Regions from separate parts of the Paenibacillus enshidis genome, predicted to be linked through region 3. Evidence: predicted binding sites of a transcription regulator. Region 3 holds the regulator's gene; each other region holds the start of a gene.
What was found. The regulator Rex, encoded in region 3, represses fermentation and respiration genes when NADH is low (regulators of the CRP and FNR family bind a similar motif). The targets are predictions, from matches to a motif close to TTGTGAAATATTTCACAA.
Positions count from the first base shown of each region.

Region 1 (4,218 bases), on a different contig from region 3:
AACACCAAACACCAAGCACCAGGCATCGGACACCAGACACCGGCCCCCCACTCTATAGAACACCCATCTCACTCTGGCTACTAGACTCTGAGGGGGAGCGAATCCCCTTCTTGCAAGAAAGCTAGCAAAAAGCGGTCTGCTTTGATTCAGCGTCAACCCCAGCAGTAGATCTCCGTTTTACCCCGTTATATCAGGGCCTGTTTGCCGATTTCATGCTGCGAAAGTTGAGTTATTATGGCTAAACGCATTAAATCCGGCAGATTTCTTTCGGACAAAGCTCGCAGTGGCAGATCCCTTGCAGCATTTCGAGATTTTTGATGACGATCATGCCCCCGTCATATTCGACGGCCCCTTTTTTTCGCAGGTCGCTCAGCATACGGTTTACGCTCTCGCGCGTAGCGCCGATCATATTGGACAGGTCAGTGTGCGTAATTTTTTTATTGATCACTACATGCTCGCCATGAGGCTCCCCATAAGTGTTGTACAGACGGATCAGGGTGGAGCACAGGGCCCCGGGCTTGCCATACAGCATAAGGTCGCGGAATTTGGTTTGCGTAATCCGGTGATGCGACCCCATCCATTTCATGAAGTCAATGGCAAAGTCGCAGTGCTGGCAAATGAGAAGCTCCAGATCATGATGATCGATCACACCAACGTCACTGTCTTCCAGAACCTCGGCGGAAAAGCTGTGCTTCGTGCCGAAGAAAGGGTCCGCCTGTCCGATCAGGTCGCCCGTCTGATACATATAGAGAATGAGTTCTTTGCCTTCGTCCGTCGTTTTTGTAACTTTGACACGGCCTTGCTTCAGGTAAAAGATTTTGTCCGACGTGTCTCCTTCCCAAAACAGGTGAGCGCCTTCGGGAATATGCCGGTCCTTCATGACCGCGAGCAGTTGATTGAAGCTTCCTGGAGAGAAGCAGACGGTATTGCCTCTGTGTTCGATGACCATTTCAGGGTTTCTCATCTTCCATTTCCCCTTTGTTAATGTCTGTGTTTCACAAATCTGTGTATTTGCAACTTTCGTATTTCAAAATTAATTATATACCTGTGGCGGTGATTTTTGGGGCTGTTAGAAAGGCGAAAAGTGGCGAAATTCCAAACTTTGTGATTGTTTTCACTAAAATAAAAATCAAACTTGAATTATATTGTGAAAAAAATCACATAATTGAAATATCGGCTGTGATACGATCAAACCGTAAAGAGAAACGAAACAAATACAGGGAGGATGAGAACCATGTTGCAAATGAAAAGTTTCGGAAGCAGCGTTACCTGAGGAGCAATTGAGTGCATCGTTTAATGTGAATATTTTCACTAATGAATTCAAAATTTATTTAAATTTTGTTAAAAACATCACACTTGAGGATTTGGCAGGGTGCTAAGATCAGTTCATCAAGAGGAGCCAATCCAAAGTGATCAGGAGGATGAGGGGAATGGCCGTAAAAAATGAGGCAGCAAAAGCGGCGGAAACACAGCAGACGGCAGAGCAGTATATCCAGACATTGATTGACAAGGCGAATGCCGCACAAAAGGCGTTCATGGATATGACCCAGGAGCAGATCGACGAAATTGTGCAGGCGATGGCGCTTGCAGGCTTGGATAAGCATATGTATTTGGCGAAAAAAGCCGTTGAAGAAACCGGACGTGGTGTGTATGAGGATAAAATTACGAAGAACATCTTTGCTACCGAATATATCTACCACAACATTAAATATAACAAAACGGTAGGTATTATCGAAGATAACGATTTTGACAGCTTTCAGAAAATTGCTGAGCCGGTCGGCATTATTATGGGGATAACTCCGGTCACGAATCCGACATCCACAACGATGTTTAAAGCATTGATCTCCATCAAGACCCGCAACCCGATCATTTTCGGTTTCCACCCTTCCGCCCAGGAATGCAGCAAGGAAGCGGCCAGAATTTTGCTCGAAGCGGCTGTCAAGCATGGAGCGCCGGAAAACTGCATCCAGTGGATTGAAGCTCCGACCATGGATAAAACGAATGCTCTGATGAATCATCCCGATGTGGCGCTTATTCTGGCAACCGGCGGATCAGGCATGGTCAAAGCGGCTTATAGCTGCGGCAAGCCGGCGCTTGGCGTTGGTCCAGGCAACGTGCCCTGCTTCATCGAAAAGTCCGCCGACATCAAACAGGCCGTAACAGACCTCATCCTCTCGAAATCGTTCGACAACGGCATGATCTGCGCATCAGAACAGGCTGTCATTATAGAAGAAGCCATATACGACCAGGTGAAAAAGCTGATGACCGCCAACGGCTGCTACTTCGTCAACAAGGAAGAAGCTGCCAAGCTGACCAGCGGTGCGATGAATGTGGAAAAATGTGCTGTTAATCCGGCTATCGTCGGCCAGTCTGCTATGAAAATCGCTGAGATTTGCGGCATCACTGTTCCGGAAGGCACAAAAATTATCGTAGCCGAGCTGGAAGGCGTAGGACCGAAATATCCGCTGTCTGCAGAAAAACTGAGCCCGGTGCTGGCCTGTTATAAAGTGAAAAATGCGGAACAGGGGATCGAGCGTGCGGCGCAGGTCGTCGAATTCGGCGGCATGGGCCACTCTTCGGCCATCCACTCCCATAATGAAGAAGTGATCCAGAAATTTGCCAACCGTCTGCAAACCGGCCGCATCATCGTCAACTCGCCTTCGACCCATGGCGCCATCGGGGATATCTATAACACGAATCTGCCGTCCCTGACGCTGGGCTGTGGATCGTATGGGCGGAACTCGACCGCGTCCAACGTATCAGCAGTAAACCTGATCAACGTGAAAAGGGTGGCGAAACGTACGGTGAATATGCAGTGGTTCAAGGTGCCTTCCAAAATTTATTTTGAGAAAAACTCGACACAGTATCTTGCCAAAATGCCTGACATTACACGGGTGGCGATCGTTACCGACCCGATGATGGTGAAGCTCGGCTATGTTGACCGTGTGACGCATTACCTGCGTCAGCGCCAAAACCCTGTAGCGATCGAGGTGTTCTCTGAGGTAGAACCGGACCCATCGACAACAACGGTGGAGCGCGGCACGGAAATGATGGCCCGCTTCCAGCCAGACTGCATTATCGCGCTCGGGGGTGGTTCCCCGATGGACGCGGCCAAAGGCATGTGGCTCTTCTATGAATATCCGGATACCGACTTCAACAATCTGAAGCAGAAGTTTATGGATATCCGCAAACGGATCTATAAATATCCGCGCCTTGGCCAGAAGGCCCAATTCGTAGCCATTCCGACAACATCGGGTACAGGCTCGGAGGTCACATCATTCGCGGTGATTACGGACAAAAAGCTGGGCAATACCAAATATCCGCTGGCAGACTATGAGCTGACTCCGGACGTGGCGATCATCGATCCTGAATTTGTATATTCGCTGCCTAAAACCGCTGTCGCCGATACCGGTATGGACGTGCTGACCCATGCGATTGAAGCCTATGTCTCGGTGATGGCCAGCGATTATACCGATGGTCTGGCGATCAAGGCGATCCAACTGGTGTTCCAGTACCTTGAGCAATCGGCATTGACTGGCGATAAACTGGCGCGCGAAAAAATGCATAATGCGTCCACTCTGGCTGGCATGGCGTTTGCCAACGCCTTTCTGGGCATTAACCACAGCCTTGCGCATAAATGGGGCGGCCAGTATCATACTGCACATGGTCGTACTAACGCGATTCTGATGCCGCATGTCATTCGTTACAACGCCAAGAAGCCTACGAAATTCGCGTCGTTCCCTAAATATTCGCACTTTGTGGCGGATGAGCGCTATGCGGAAATTGCCCGCATTCTCGGTCTGCCTGCACGGACGACGGAAGAAGGGGTAGACAGCCTGATCGACGCCATCCGCAAGCTCAACAAAACATTGGGCATCGAGGAGTCGTTCCAGCAGCTCGGCTTTGACCCGAAAGACTTCGAATCACGTGTCGACTATCTAGCAGACCGCGCGTTTGAGGATCAGTGCACCACTGCCAATCCGAAGCTGCCGCTGGTCAGCGAGCTGGCCGAAGTGTACCGCAACGCTTTCTATGGGCGATTTGACCAATAATAACGGCTGATCTCAAGCAACCAGGCTCTCCCGATGAAGGAGGGCTTGGGCTGCAAATGGGCAGAAATAGACTATGTGATAAAAATCACTTATATTGTGATTTTTATCACATAAGAACAAGCTTCATTATTTTACAATGGAAATGTAAAGAGATCCTGAACAAAAT
Region 1 covers NZ_JBHHMI010000015.1:72,376-76,593, reverse strand. The annotation lists gene ACE41H_RS16710 (Crp/Fnr family transcriptional regulator) at 248-964, opposite strand; gene adhE (bifunctional acetaldehyde-CoA/alcohol dehydrogenase) at 1,431-4,052, shown strand.
Region 1: a site for Rex is predicted at 1,146-1,163, ahead of adhE (bifunctional acetaldehyde-CoA/alcohol dehydrogenase). Genes of this name have one in related genera too.

Region 2 (4,218 bases), on a different contig from region 3:
CAATGCCCCGTAACCGCCGGCAGACAGGTGATCGTCCTTACGATCATGCCCCCATTGTCATGGTGCTGCAGGCCGTTGCCGACATGGATATGGGCGGCGTGCGCGCGCCCGTACATGTGCGCCAGCCGGACAATATCTTCAGCAGGCACCCCCGTTATGCGGGCCGCCCATTCAGGTGTGCAGCCGCGAACATGCTCCTCCAGAAGCTCATGCCCAACGGTATAGCGCTCCATAAAGGCCGTGTCTGTCAACCCTTCTGCAAACAGAACATTCATGATGCCCAACGCCAGCGCCGTGTCGGTTCCGGGATACAAAGGAATGAACCAATCTGCCCATTGGGCGGTCCGGTTGCGGTGGACATCGATGACGACGATCCTGGTCCCTTTCTTGCGCGCTTTCTCGGCCAGCACGACCTGATGCATGTTGGTGCTGACAATATTGCCACCCCAGACTATAATCAAATCCGCATGCTCAATGTCCTCCGGGCTTACTCCCCCGTAAAACCCCATCGTATGCACCCATCCGGCATTGCCCGCCGAATTGCAGATGGTCTGTTCCAGCTCGCTGGCGCCCAATGCGTTGAAAAAACGGCGGTCCATGCCATCCACGCTCAGCTTGCCCATATTGCCATAAAAGCTGTAAGGAAGAATCGACTCTGAACCATGACTTGTGATAAGATCCCGAAAACGTTCGGTAATTTCGGCAAGGGCTTCTTCCCACGTAATCCGCTCAAACTGCCCTGAACCCTTGGGTCCTGTTCGTCTGAGCGGATGCAGCAGCCGCTCGGGGTGATATATTCTTTCCGCCATATTGCGGACCTTGTTGCAGATGGCGCCTTTCGTGATCGGATGGTTGGGATCGCCCGTGACCTTCACGATTTTGCCATTTTCCTTATGCAGCAGCAGCCCGCATGTATCGGGACAATCCAGCGGGCATACCGCCGGAAACACACCGTCAGCCGCTTCCGTCATCCATGTCTTGCCGTTCCTGTCTTTCCTGTTGATGCTGATATCCTGAATCACTTCTGGCCCTCCCATGTCCGGCACCTCAATTATCCGTCATCTTTTTCTCTATCATACTATATTTTTTGCCAGATAAGCTGTTTCAAGAATCTGCTTGCAGGGTAAGAAATGAACAAGGCAAGGATGGAAGAGCACACACTCCGCCTCCTGCCATACATGGACCACTCCCAAAAAAATTCGCCATGCCAGGTTACGTTCCCCCGAACCTGACATGGCGAATTTATTTTGTTTCACGGCTCCTCAGCACTTACACAGCCTGATCCGGAGCCGCCTGCGGATGAACACTCTCCTTCTCCTGGATGCCGTGGATATTCGACTTCGGAACAGCCTGAGAATCCTTCAAATATGCCAGCCAGTAAGCCCCTGCCACAAACAGGCTTCCGCCCGTCAGATTGCCCAGCCATACCGGAACGAAATTACGGAGATAATCGAGCCATGTAAAGTGTCCTGCAAAGATCGCCGCCGGAATCAGGAACATATTGGCCACAACGTGCTGAAACCCGATGGCCACGAAGGCCATGGTCGGGAACCAGATGCCCATAATTTTTCCGCTCATGGAGTCGCTGCCGTAGGACAACCAAACCGCCAGCGCGACGAGCCAGTTGCAGCCGATGCCGGACAAATAGGACTGCCACAAGGAATCATGGATTTTATGACCTGCCATCTCCACTACTTTGTCAAGATAAGGTCCACTCGCCGTCAAACCCACCACATGACCGAAAAAATAAGCGACGAACAGTGCGCCAGCAAAATTCCCCAGCGTAATCAGCACAAGGTTGCGTACAACCTCTCCTGTCGTGATGCGGCCGGCCATGCGGGCCAGGGGAACCGCCATCATATTTCCGGTCAGCAGCTCGCCACCTCCCAGCAATACAAGCACCAGTCCCACCGGGAATACGGCAGCACCGATAAAATTGGCGATACTCCCCCATTCTGCGGGAGCGCTCGCAATCACCCTGATGTCCAATAAAAAACCAAGCGCGATAAAAGCGCCTGCCAGAAAGCCAAGTATGATCGCCGTCTGCCACGGGTTATGGGCTTTATGGACACCAGTTTCGACCGTCAGCTCCGCAATTTGCTTCGGTTTATAAGTTGCCATCCTCTTCTCCCCTTCCTTTGCTGTAGCGCTTCTTCTGTTTCTTTCAGTTTAGAAGGTCACGGAGATAGAAGTTGTGAAATTTATCACATAACCAAGAGAGAAAAAGATGGTATATATGCAAAAAAGCAGCCTCCTCAAGGAAGCCGCTTGTATAACCATATCGTAATTAATTATATTCTTCTTTCTCGAGCTGCTTCATAAACCAGCTGATCGCCACAAAACCGATTGCTCCGAGTACAATCATAAATGCAATCCAAAACAAGACGGTTCCTCCCCCTTTATTCCATGACTCATAAATCATGATCTGAATATTTGACATTTTTATTTTACAATATTCAGAGAGCGGGGAGAGTCGGATTTCATGGCAATTAAGTGAACATTATCACAGATTTTATTAGCAGATTGTTACAGAGTTACAGAGTTACGGCTTCCTTGCTTTTCACCGGCGGAAGAGCCTGCAGCCCCGCTGTATTCAGGAAGTTCCAAGGCTTGTTGTAATGCGGCTGGAAGAAGAAATCGATAAATGCCAGCTGATCGACAGTCATCCGGTTCTGGATGCAGACTGACAGGGTATTGATCGACTGTGTAAGCTCGGCTTTAGACATTAGCTGCGCACCGACGATCCGGCGGGAATCGTGCTCATATACAACCTTTAGCTGCACTTTTTCGGCTGTAGGCATAAATTCCGGACGGTAGCTGTCCTCGATCGTAACCGCTTCTACCTCCATTCCTTCATCCTTTGCTGCAGTTTCAGTCAAACCGGTTCCCGCAATGTTGTGTTCATATATTTTGATGCCCGAAGTTCCCTGGGTCCCCATATATGGGATGGTCGGCTCCATAAGATTGCGGGCGATCAGCGTGCCCATTCGGACCGCATTCGTGGCCAGCGGGATATACGCATTTTTGCCTGTAGGATTATAGTGAATCGCACAGCTGTCCCCGGCGGCATAAATATCAGGGTGGCTGGTCTGCATGTAATCGTTGACAATGATAGCTCCGTTTGGCAGCATATCGACCTGACCCTTCAGCAAATCTGTATTCGGACGGAAGCCGATGCAGAGAATAACGAGATCAGTCTCATACTCCCCTGCGGAGGTAATGACTTTCGCAACCTTGCCGTCCCGGCCTTCAAAACGATTAACCGTTTGCCCCAGGGCAAGCTGAATGCCATGCTGCTTCAACGAATTCTCTATTCTGTCTGTGAACTCGGCATCCAGATATTTATTCAAAATCCGATCCATGCTATCGATCAAGGTAACTTCCTTGCCGTTCATCCGGAAAGCTTCCACGAGCTCAATGCCGATATAACCGGCACCTACGACGGTAATTCGCTCGGCGTTTTTCGCTTTTTCAATAATGGTATTGGAATGATTGTAATTCTTTGAGAGCAAAATATTGTTAAGCTCGATGCCTTCAAGCTTCGGAATAATCGGCCACGACCCGGTCGTCATAATCAGCTTGTCGTACGTATCCGTAAACTCCTCTTGCGTTTCAAGATTGCGTACGCGCAGCGATTTGGTTTTCGTATCCACCGCGGTCACTTCATGAAGCATTTTGGTGGCTACACCCAGATCGGCAAGCTGCTGTGGAGACGAATAAAACAAGCCTTCAGGGTCCTTCACTACTCCGCCGACATACAAAGCAATCCCGCAGGAAAGAAACGAAATATTATCATTGCGTTCATAAACGGTAATCTGTGCGTCCGGATATAATTTGGCGGTATTGACGATGGCTGCTGTCCCAGCGTGTGTGCATCCGATAACTGCAATTTTCATGTGTGTAGCCTCCTCAGGTGTAATTAAAATGTCTGACTGGACTTGCTTGAAAAGAAATTGAAAAAGATACAGGACAAGGTTTTTGTGAATTATTTCACTATATTGCAATTGCTTATGTGATTTATTTCACTTTATGGTTTTATTATAATGTGATGTATTTCACAATGCAATAACTTTTACAGTTGTTCATACATTGTTCACAATTGCAACGATATGGAGGGTTCTTTTCTTGCATTAGCTTTCCCACGCTTTTTCTGATTATGCCTCCTGTTTCAGCGCAAGCTAAGAACAGACGCCTTACACGCAAAAATCTCCCGGCTCA
Region 2 covers NZ_JBHHMI010000005.1:174,329-178,546, forward strand. The annotation lists gene ACE41H_RS08375 (molybdopterin-containing oxidoreductase family protein) at 1-971, opposite strand, end outside; gene ACE41H_RS08380 (formate/nitrite transporter family protein) at 1,270-2,121, opposite strand; gene ACE41H_RS08385 (FAD-dependent oxidoreductase) at 2,535-3,896, opposite strand.
Region 2: a site for Rex is predicted at 2,193-2,210, ahead of ACE41H_RS08380 (formate/nitrite transporter family protein). Genes of this name have one in related genera too.

Region 3 (4,218 bases):
TTTTTCAATCCAAGCTTCCTTTCCGATGGTGTGGTTTGATCAGCGAGAGAGCAAGCCGGTAAACGCCGCTTGCGCTTCGTGCTTGATCCGCTCCTCATCCATGGTCAGGCATTCACCGTTCTTGACAACCTGACGGCCGTCCACCCAGACGTGCAGAACATCCTTGGCGCTGGCCGAGTACACAGCATGGGAAACCAAATCCGTTTTCGGCAGAAAATGCGGCTGATCCATATTCAGGGCAATAAAATCGGCCTTGTTGCCTGCGGCGAGCGCTCCCACTTCCTTCAGGGCAATCGATTTCGCACCATATTCCGTAGCCATGCGCAGGGCCTCGCCCGCCGGGACCGCCGTCGGGTCGCCTGTAACTCCCTTATGAATCAAAGCGGCCAACCGCATTTCCTCGAACATGTCCAGATTGTTGTTGCTTGCCGGACCATCTGTTCCGAGCGACACGATTACCCCCGCTTTAAGCAGGTCTGTCACCCGCGCTACACCGCTGGCCAGCTTGAGGTTGCTTCCCGGATTGTGGGAAACGGCCACCTTGCGCTCGGCGAGCAGGGCAATCTCTTCATCATTCAAATGGACGGCATGCGCAACCAGGGAAGGCCGGGAGAAGAAGCCCAGCTTATCCAGATGTGCAACAGGGCGAAGACCGTATTCACGCACGTTCTGCTCCACCTCGGCGGCCGTTTCCGACATGTGGGTGTGAAGCGGCAGATTGAGGTCATGGGCCGCCTGCACGAACTGCTCAATAAAAGCTGGCGGGCAGGTATACGGCGCGTGCGGAGACATCATGGCCGTAATGCGGCCGCCGGCTTGCCCGTGCCAGTTTTTCGCAAAGGCTACCGCCTCCGCCAGCTTGGCACGCTGCTCCTCTTCCGAGCATAGACCGATGGCGCCGCGCATCAGGCTGGCGCGGATGCCGGATTGCTCGACCACTTTGGCCACTTCATCCATATGGTCATACATATCCAGAAAAGCGGTCGTGCCTCCCTTGAGCATTTCAAGCACAGACAGCGACGTCCCCCAGTACACATCCGAGGCGGTGAATTTGGCTTCCATCGGCCACATCTTCGTTTGCAGCCATTCCTGCAGCACCATATCGTCTCCGTAGCCGCGCAGCAGCGACATGGCGGCATGGCCGTGCGTGTTGATCAGACCTGGCAGAAAAAGCAGTCCTGTGCCGTCTACCACCTCTGTGGCTTCCTCTCCTGCGGGCAGCTCTTCTCCGATATAGGTGATCCGGCTGTCTTCAATGATCATGTAGCCGTGGACAACCGCTTTTTCATCACGGTTCACCGCATATGCCCCATTTTTTATCAGCCATTTATTGGTCGTCATCTTCATTGTCATCCTTTCCGTTCTCCAGGTAATAGGCCAGGCTCAGCAGGTCTGTCGTAAAGTCCGTCGCATGAATGCGAATATGCGCAGGGGCTTTGATGATAGTTGGCGCAAAATTCAGAATCGCCTCTATCCCGCTCCCGATCATCTCGTCAGCCACATGCTGGGCTTCAAAATCCGGTACAGTGATAATGCCGATCCGGATGTGCAGCTTTCTGACCGTATCTCTCAGCTCCTCCATCGGCTGCACGGTCAGGGTGTTGATTTGCCGCCCGATCTTGGCTGGCGAGGAATCGAAGACTGCCACGATTTTCATATTATCCTTTAAATAAGCGTTGTAATTGGACAGCGCCTGCCCGAGATTACCAGCCCCCACCAGCGCAACGTTGATTTGCTGGTCTATTTTGAGTATATGGCGTATTTTATCGATCAGATACATCACATCGTAGCCGATTCCCTTGCGTCCGAAATCACCGAAATAAGCCAGGTCCTTGCGGATCTGCGCCGGATTCAGGTCCAGCTTCTGCCCCAGCTCCTGGGATGAAACCGTGGTGACCTCCCGTTTATGAAGCTCGTTCAGGTAGCGCAGGTAGACGGGCAGCCTGCGCACCACAGCTTCGGATATTTTATCTGCTTTCATGCATAATCCTCCTAAATTCACGGACTAATGAATCGTAATGAGCTTAGCTGCCCGCTTCCGTATGAAGCCATTCGGAAATCCGGGGCACCATCTGCTCGGTCTGCATATGCTCTATTTTCGGTCCCGGCAGTGAGTAGAGGAAGTGCTTTCCGTAATAAGATTCGATGACACGGGTATCATACACGATGACTACTCCACGGTCCTTGGCCGTACGGACGAGGCGTCCGAAGCCCTGCTTGAAGCGGATGACCGCCTGCGGCACGGACAGTTTCATGAACGGGTTCTTCTTCTGCTCCTGGAGCAGTTCGCTCTTCGCCTCCAGCAACGGGCTGTTCGGCGGCTGAAAAGGCAGTCTGACAATAGCCAGACAGGTCAAAGCCTCTCCGGGAATATCGACACCCTCCCAGAAGCTGCTTGTACCGAGCAGCACGGACGCCTTGGCTTCCTGAAACCTTCGTGTCAGCTTGCTGCGGCTGCCGCTATCCATACCCTGCCCCAGCACCGTAATTTTACTCGAAGCAAGCGCCTCCTTCAGCGGCTCGTATACCTGCTTGAGCATCCGGTACGAGGTAAAGAGGACAAGCATCCGTCCCTGAGTTACCTCAGCCGCGCTGCGGAGCGAGTCCACGAGCATGTCCACGAACCTGGCGTCCCCCACGCTTCCTTTTACGCTCGGAAAATCCCGCGGGATGACAAGCAGCGCCTGCTCCCGATAGTTGAACGGGGAAGGCAGCAGGGAGGTAAGCAGACCGCCCTCCTCCGCAGCCTCCTGAAGACCGAGCTGGTCGATCATATATTGGAATGATTTGTCTACGGACAAGGTTGCGGAGGTGAGCACAACGCTTTTTTTCTTGTCAAAAAACATCTCCTTCAACTGCTGGCTGACATCCACCGGCACGGCGTAAAACTGCAACGATTTCCCTTTAAATTGGCCGCTGGCTTCAAGCCAGTATACAGTGGTCAGATCATCCATTTTGATAAAAAAGCGCAGGCTGTCACGGAAGGCAGCCAAATCTTTAACCAGCCCTGTAATATCGGTTACCAGACTCTCGGAACCGTAATCGTCCTGCTCGTCCTTGATTTCCTGCAACATTTTGTCTCCCTTGCGGACGATCTCGCCAAGCGCAACATAAATCTGATTTTCCAGTTGCTCCGCCTCCGTCCAACCCTTTGGTTTATCGGAAGGCTTGAGACGAGCCGAGAACTGTCCGGTCTCCCCCGGGGGAGCGTCACTCCGTTCAGGCAGCATGCCGAAAAGCATATCGCTGAGCTTATCCCAGGTCTCCTTAACCTCCACCATCGCCGGATACAGGCTGTCGATCACATACGCCCATTCCGTGGCCTTCTCGTGCCCGGAAGACATAAGCTGCTGGCGCAGGACGGGCAGCTGCCCGTTCTTGCTGTCCTTGAACAAACGGGTCAGCGCATGGACGAACGTGAAATATTTCATATGCATGCCCAGATGCTTGCCTGCCACCTCTTCCAGATGATGCGCCTCGTCAATAATCAGATGCTCATATGCGGGAAGCAGTTGATGGCTGGCTTTGACATCCGTGAACAGCTTGGAGTGGTTGGTGACCACAACATCTGCGGTTCCGGCTTCCTGGCGTGCTCTATGGTAATAACATTTGCGGAACCATGGGCATTGTCTGCCAAGGCAGGAGTCGGAGTCGCTGGCCACCGTTTCCCAGAAGTCCCCGCCACGGCTGCCGAGGTTCAGTTCCTCATCATCCCCGGTTTCGGTTTGCGCAAGCCACACTATCATCTGTGCAGCTGTGAGCAAATCTTCCTTCGGGGTTACGAAATCTCTTCTGTTTATTTTATGTTCAAATTTACGCAGACACAAATAATGGCCCCTGCCCTTGAACACGGCCGCCCGGAAAGGAAACGGGACCGCGCGTGTGAGCAGCGGAATATCCCTTTCCCGCAGCTGCTCCTGCAGGTTGATGGTGTGGGTGCTGATCATCACTTTTTCCCCGTTCCTGACGCTGTGATACAGCGAGGGGAGCATATATCCAAGTGATTTCCCCGTACCGGTTCCAGCCTCAATGAGCAAATGTTTCTCTTCACTGAGCGCCGTCATGACGCTCTCGATCATCTGGTTCTGCGACTCCCGCGCCTCGTAATGGGATAGGGACGTCCGCAGCCGCTCCTGCACTTGCTCCATGTACTCGTCAAAGCTCACGCCTGACAACGGATTATCGCCAGGCTCGCTGCGTGGCGGCTCAATATCCGTC
Region 3 covers NZ_JBHHMI010000002.1:289,820-294,037, forward strand. The annotation lists gene ACE41H_RS03900 (cell wall elongation regulator TseB-like domain-containing protein) at 1-8, opposite strand, end outside; gene ACE41H_RS03905 (amidohydrolase) at 40-1,341, opposite strand; gene ACE41H_RS03910 (redox-sensing transcriptional repressor Rex) at 1,328-1,981, opposite strand; gene dinG (ATP-dependent DNA helicase DinG, 3'-5' exoribonuclease type) at 2,025-4,218, opposite strand, start outside.

Region 4 (4,218 bases), on a different contig from region 3:
TGCGGATGTTTATTCAAGTGGTGAATCAGAAGTAATTCTAGGTGAAATTCTAAAAGGTCGTAGGCAGGATGTCATTCTGGCCACTAAGGGCGGACATCCCATGGGCAGTGGACAAAATCAATCCGGAAATTCAAAATATTGGATAAAACGAGCAGTAGAAGATAGTTTGAGAAGGCTGCAAACCGATTATATCGATCTGTATCAACTACATCTGCCTGACCTTAATACCGATATTGAAGAAACGCTTGGTGTACTTACGGATCTGGTCAGTGAAGGGAAGATTCGCTACATTGGCACATCCAATTTTCAGGCCTGGCAAGTCACAGAGGCTCAATGGGCCAGCGAACGCAAAAATGTAGCACGTTTTGTCTCTGAACAATCCCCGTATTCCATTTTAAACCGCAGTATCGAATTCGATTTGCTTGCTGCCACAGCGAAATACGGAATGGGCGTTTTGGTTTGGAGCCCACTTTCGGGTGGTCTATTAACTGGTAAATACCGTTTTGGGGAATCAGTCTCCTCCGATTCAAGAGCAGCCACCTTTGCAGGAAGCTTGCAATCCATTGTTGACCCTAATCGGGAAGAAAATCGGTCCAAGTTTGAAGCCATAGCCAAACTTCAAACACTTGCAGATGAAGCGGGATTGACTTTACCACATCTTGCCATGGCATTCACGCAAGCTCATCCTTCCATTACTTCAGCAATTGTTGGGGCTAGGACGATCGAGCAGCTCCGGGAAACATTAAAGGGTAGTGACATCCGATTAAGCACGGATATACTGGATGCGATCGATACGATTGTTCCACCAGGAGTAACCCTGGATGCGATGGAAAAAGGATGGACTCCCGGTTGGTTACAAGCAGAGAAGCGAAGAATCCTTCGTTAAACCTTTAAGATGGAGGCTTCACCTCAAAACCTTTCCTTTGAGGAAGCAGCGTCAATCCCATTGGTTGGGCTTACATCAAAAACAAAACAATAAAAGGAGCACATAAAAATGAAAATTTCTGAACAAGTCGCATTTGTCACCGGAGCAAACCGAGGTTTTGGCCGCCATCTTACCCTTGAACTTCTATCCAGAGGGGCTAAGGTGTATGCTGGTGCAAGAAATCCGGAGTCCGTTGACATTCCCGGTGCAATTCCTGTAAAGCTTGATATTACTAACCCTCAAGAGGTAGCTGCAGCTGCTACAGCAGCTAAAGATGTTACGCTTCTGATCAACAATGCAGGATTGACTACAGGCGTTTCTTTGCTTGACGGTGATCTCGATAAAATACATTTGGAGTTTAATACGCACTTTTTTGGCACACTTTCCATGGTTCGCACTTTCGCACCTATTCTTATAAATAATGGGGGAGGATCAATACTGAATATTCTTTCCGCATTATCATGGTTCAGTATGGGGGGGAGTGAAGGCGCTTATTCGGCTGCAAAGGCGGCAGAGTGGGCAATGACGAACGAGTTGCGCTTAAATCTGTATCCTCAAAATGTAAAAGTAGCTGGCTTACATGTGGGCTATATGGAGACAGACATGACGTCAGGCGTTGAAGCTCCCAAGTCCAACCCTGCGGAAATCGCAAAAATTGCTATTGATGGAATAGAGTCTGACAGCTTTGAAATTCTTGCTGATGAAGTGAGCCGCAAGCTCCAAAGTGCTCTCGCCGGTGGTGTAGCTGCGATATACCCACAGCTTACAAAATGAGCAAAACTGTACTTATCACCGAAGCATCGGGCGGGATTGGTAAAACGCTAAGCCGGTCACATCTGAAGGCTTAGCGTATGTTTTCGCTAAAATGTTGGCGGGACCCCGAATAGAGGAACAGCAATCCGTCCCTGATGCGGTTTTACCATTTCATAATTTTCACCTTTGCCGTGCCATCTGCCTGTTCTTCCACCGTATAGGAATAACCCAGATTAGTGAGTTCCTCCATCAAGAACACCGGCACACGGTCATTATGAATCCAGATCTCATCCCCTGGACGGCTTCGTTCCAAGGCGGACAGTGTTCTAACCATGGGTTGTGGGGGCTCCAGCCCCCGGTTATCCAGCTCAATGATATGCGGAATTGTCTCGGTATCCCATGATTCTTGTCTCGGAGCCTTTTCTGTATCAATATTCATTGCCATGCTGTGGTCGGCTTCATTAAGCCATTGCCTGTTCTCTTTCCGGACAAGGGTGACCACCCAATGATTCTCCGCTTTTCTCTCTGTTTTACTCACAAAACCCTTCATCTTTAGAAGCGTGATCAATGGAGCGGGTTTGATTGTAGCGTGGAGAATAAACATGTCGTCTTTATCCAGTTTTTTGACTGCGTCCATGATGATGTGAAACGGATCGCTTTTATTGCGCAAATGCGCTCTTACATCCAACTCTACGATGTTAAATTGTTCCTGTTTCATACCATTTATCCCTCCCGGTCGGCTTGGGGGCTTTAACGAAACTCACGAAGCTCCTCACAGGCTTTTTAGATTTTGCCGATTTTGACCTGAAAAACGTCAGGCCCCTCTTCGATGTACTCCCATGTAAATTCATTGGGGTGCATCGCTTCAAACTGATAGCGGAGAGGGAGTGGATCGTGGTCGTTCACCAGCAGCATCGCTTTGGACGGCGGCAGCGCAGAAAATGTATCAAAAATGACCTTGTGCTTGAATTTCGGCGGGTACTCTGTAGCGTTAATCATTGCGGCATATTGATCCATGATTGATTCCTCCTGGTTATTTGTAATTTCATTCACAACCTGATTATAAAATTGGCGGAGATTCAACCCTGTGATTAGACTCACTAAATGCAAAGTCAATGTCAGGCGCAGAAAGGAAGATGCTTTAACCTCTTTATTGATACAGAGGATTGCGGTTAAGGGATGTGCGCGCATAGGCGATTTCTTTTTGCCATGACCATACAAAAAAGAGGTCGACCAGTAAGTTCTGGTGACCTCATCGTACGATCGGGCGGGAAAGTTAATGCAAGTGAGAAATGAGGCTCTGTTTGAGATTGAGCTGCAGGCTGTTGTCCGGGAAGGCTTGCGATACTAAAAATTAAGGCTTCTGACTTTTATAGCTGGTCAAAAATTGCTGCACCTTTGCCGGGTCGGCAGTCAGCTCATTTCCCGTCTTCACCAGCGGGCTGACCGTCGATGCGGCTTTGATTTTGTTTCCCTCATAAAACTGGAGGATTTCATCCTGATTGATCGAATACAGGACCGCCTTTCGCAAATCCTCGCTTTTGCTTACCTCACGGTTGCCGGTAACATTGAAAAGCAGATAAGTGACGCCGTTGCTTTCCAAAGTCTGCAGCTTCAGTTTTGAATCGCTTTTCACAATTTCATATTTGGTTTCCGGAACGCCGTAATAGGCGTAAATTTCACCGCTTCTGAGTGCCGACAGTGCGCTGTCCGCATCCGCGATAAAGCGGAGCGAGATGTTTGCGATTTTCGGTTCATTTTCCGTACCTGGCATATAAGCCGGGTTTTTCTCAAAAACCGCCTCATAGTCATTTTTATAGATCAGGACATATGGACCGCTGGCATACAGCGTATTATTGTATTTTCCGCCTTCGGTCACTGTGTTTTGATCGCCGTAGGGTATGTCTTTGTTAACATCAAAGGTGGACACATCGTAGGTGTTGATGCTTTTGACCTGTTTTTCAGATACAATGCCAGCGGATTGATGGCCCAAATAGTTCAGCACCTGCGGGAATGGCTCTGTGGTTGTCAGCTTAACCACTTGATATTTGCCTTGTGCATTGTTCGCCTTGGTCTTATCCGCAACCAGGGAAGCGATGGGGGCACCCAGCCCTTTTTCCAGCGCTTCGCGGACAGTTCCGCCGTCGGCAGAGTGGATAGAGTCCAAAGCATTCAGATCCGTAACGGCTTCAACCGTCTTTATATGCTCATGGAGTGAATACGTGCGGTGATCCGGTACGGAATTTTGGTCTTTGGCGCGGTTCAAGGAGAAAATGACGTCTTCCGCACCGACTCGCTCACCGGAATCGGCCGCTTTTTTATTTTCTACCTTCGCGAAGTTAATGTCATCTCTCAAAATAAAGTAGTACTCCGAATTGCCTTCGGCGATGGTGAAGTTGCGGGAGAGAGATCCGTCGGCCGTAATTTTGTCGTCATCTGTCAAATTGATCAGGCGCACGTACATATTTGTGTTGATCGTATTGATGGAGCCGTCATTTCCCTTGATTGGATCCAGTGATGTCAGGGTTGAAATCGATTGG
Region 4 covers NZ_JBHHMI010000001.1:418,028-422,245, forward strand. The annotation lists gene ACE41H_RS01810 (aldo/keto reductase) at 1-886, shown strand, start outside; gene ACE41H_RS01815 (SDR family oxidoreductase) at 995-1,699, shown strand; gene ACE41H_RS01820 (DUF2249 domain-containing protein) at 1,842-2,396, opposite strand; gene ACE41H_RS01825 (DUF2249 domain-containing protein) at 2,462-2,695, opposite strand; gene ACE41H_RS01830 (ABC transporter substrate-binding protein) at 3,033-4,218, opposite strand, start outside.
Region 4: a site for Rex is predicted at 2,716-2,733, ahead of ACE41H_RS01825 (DUF2249 domain-containing protein). Genes of this name have one in related genera too.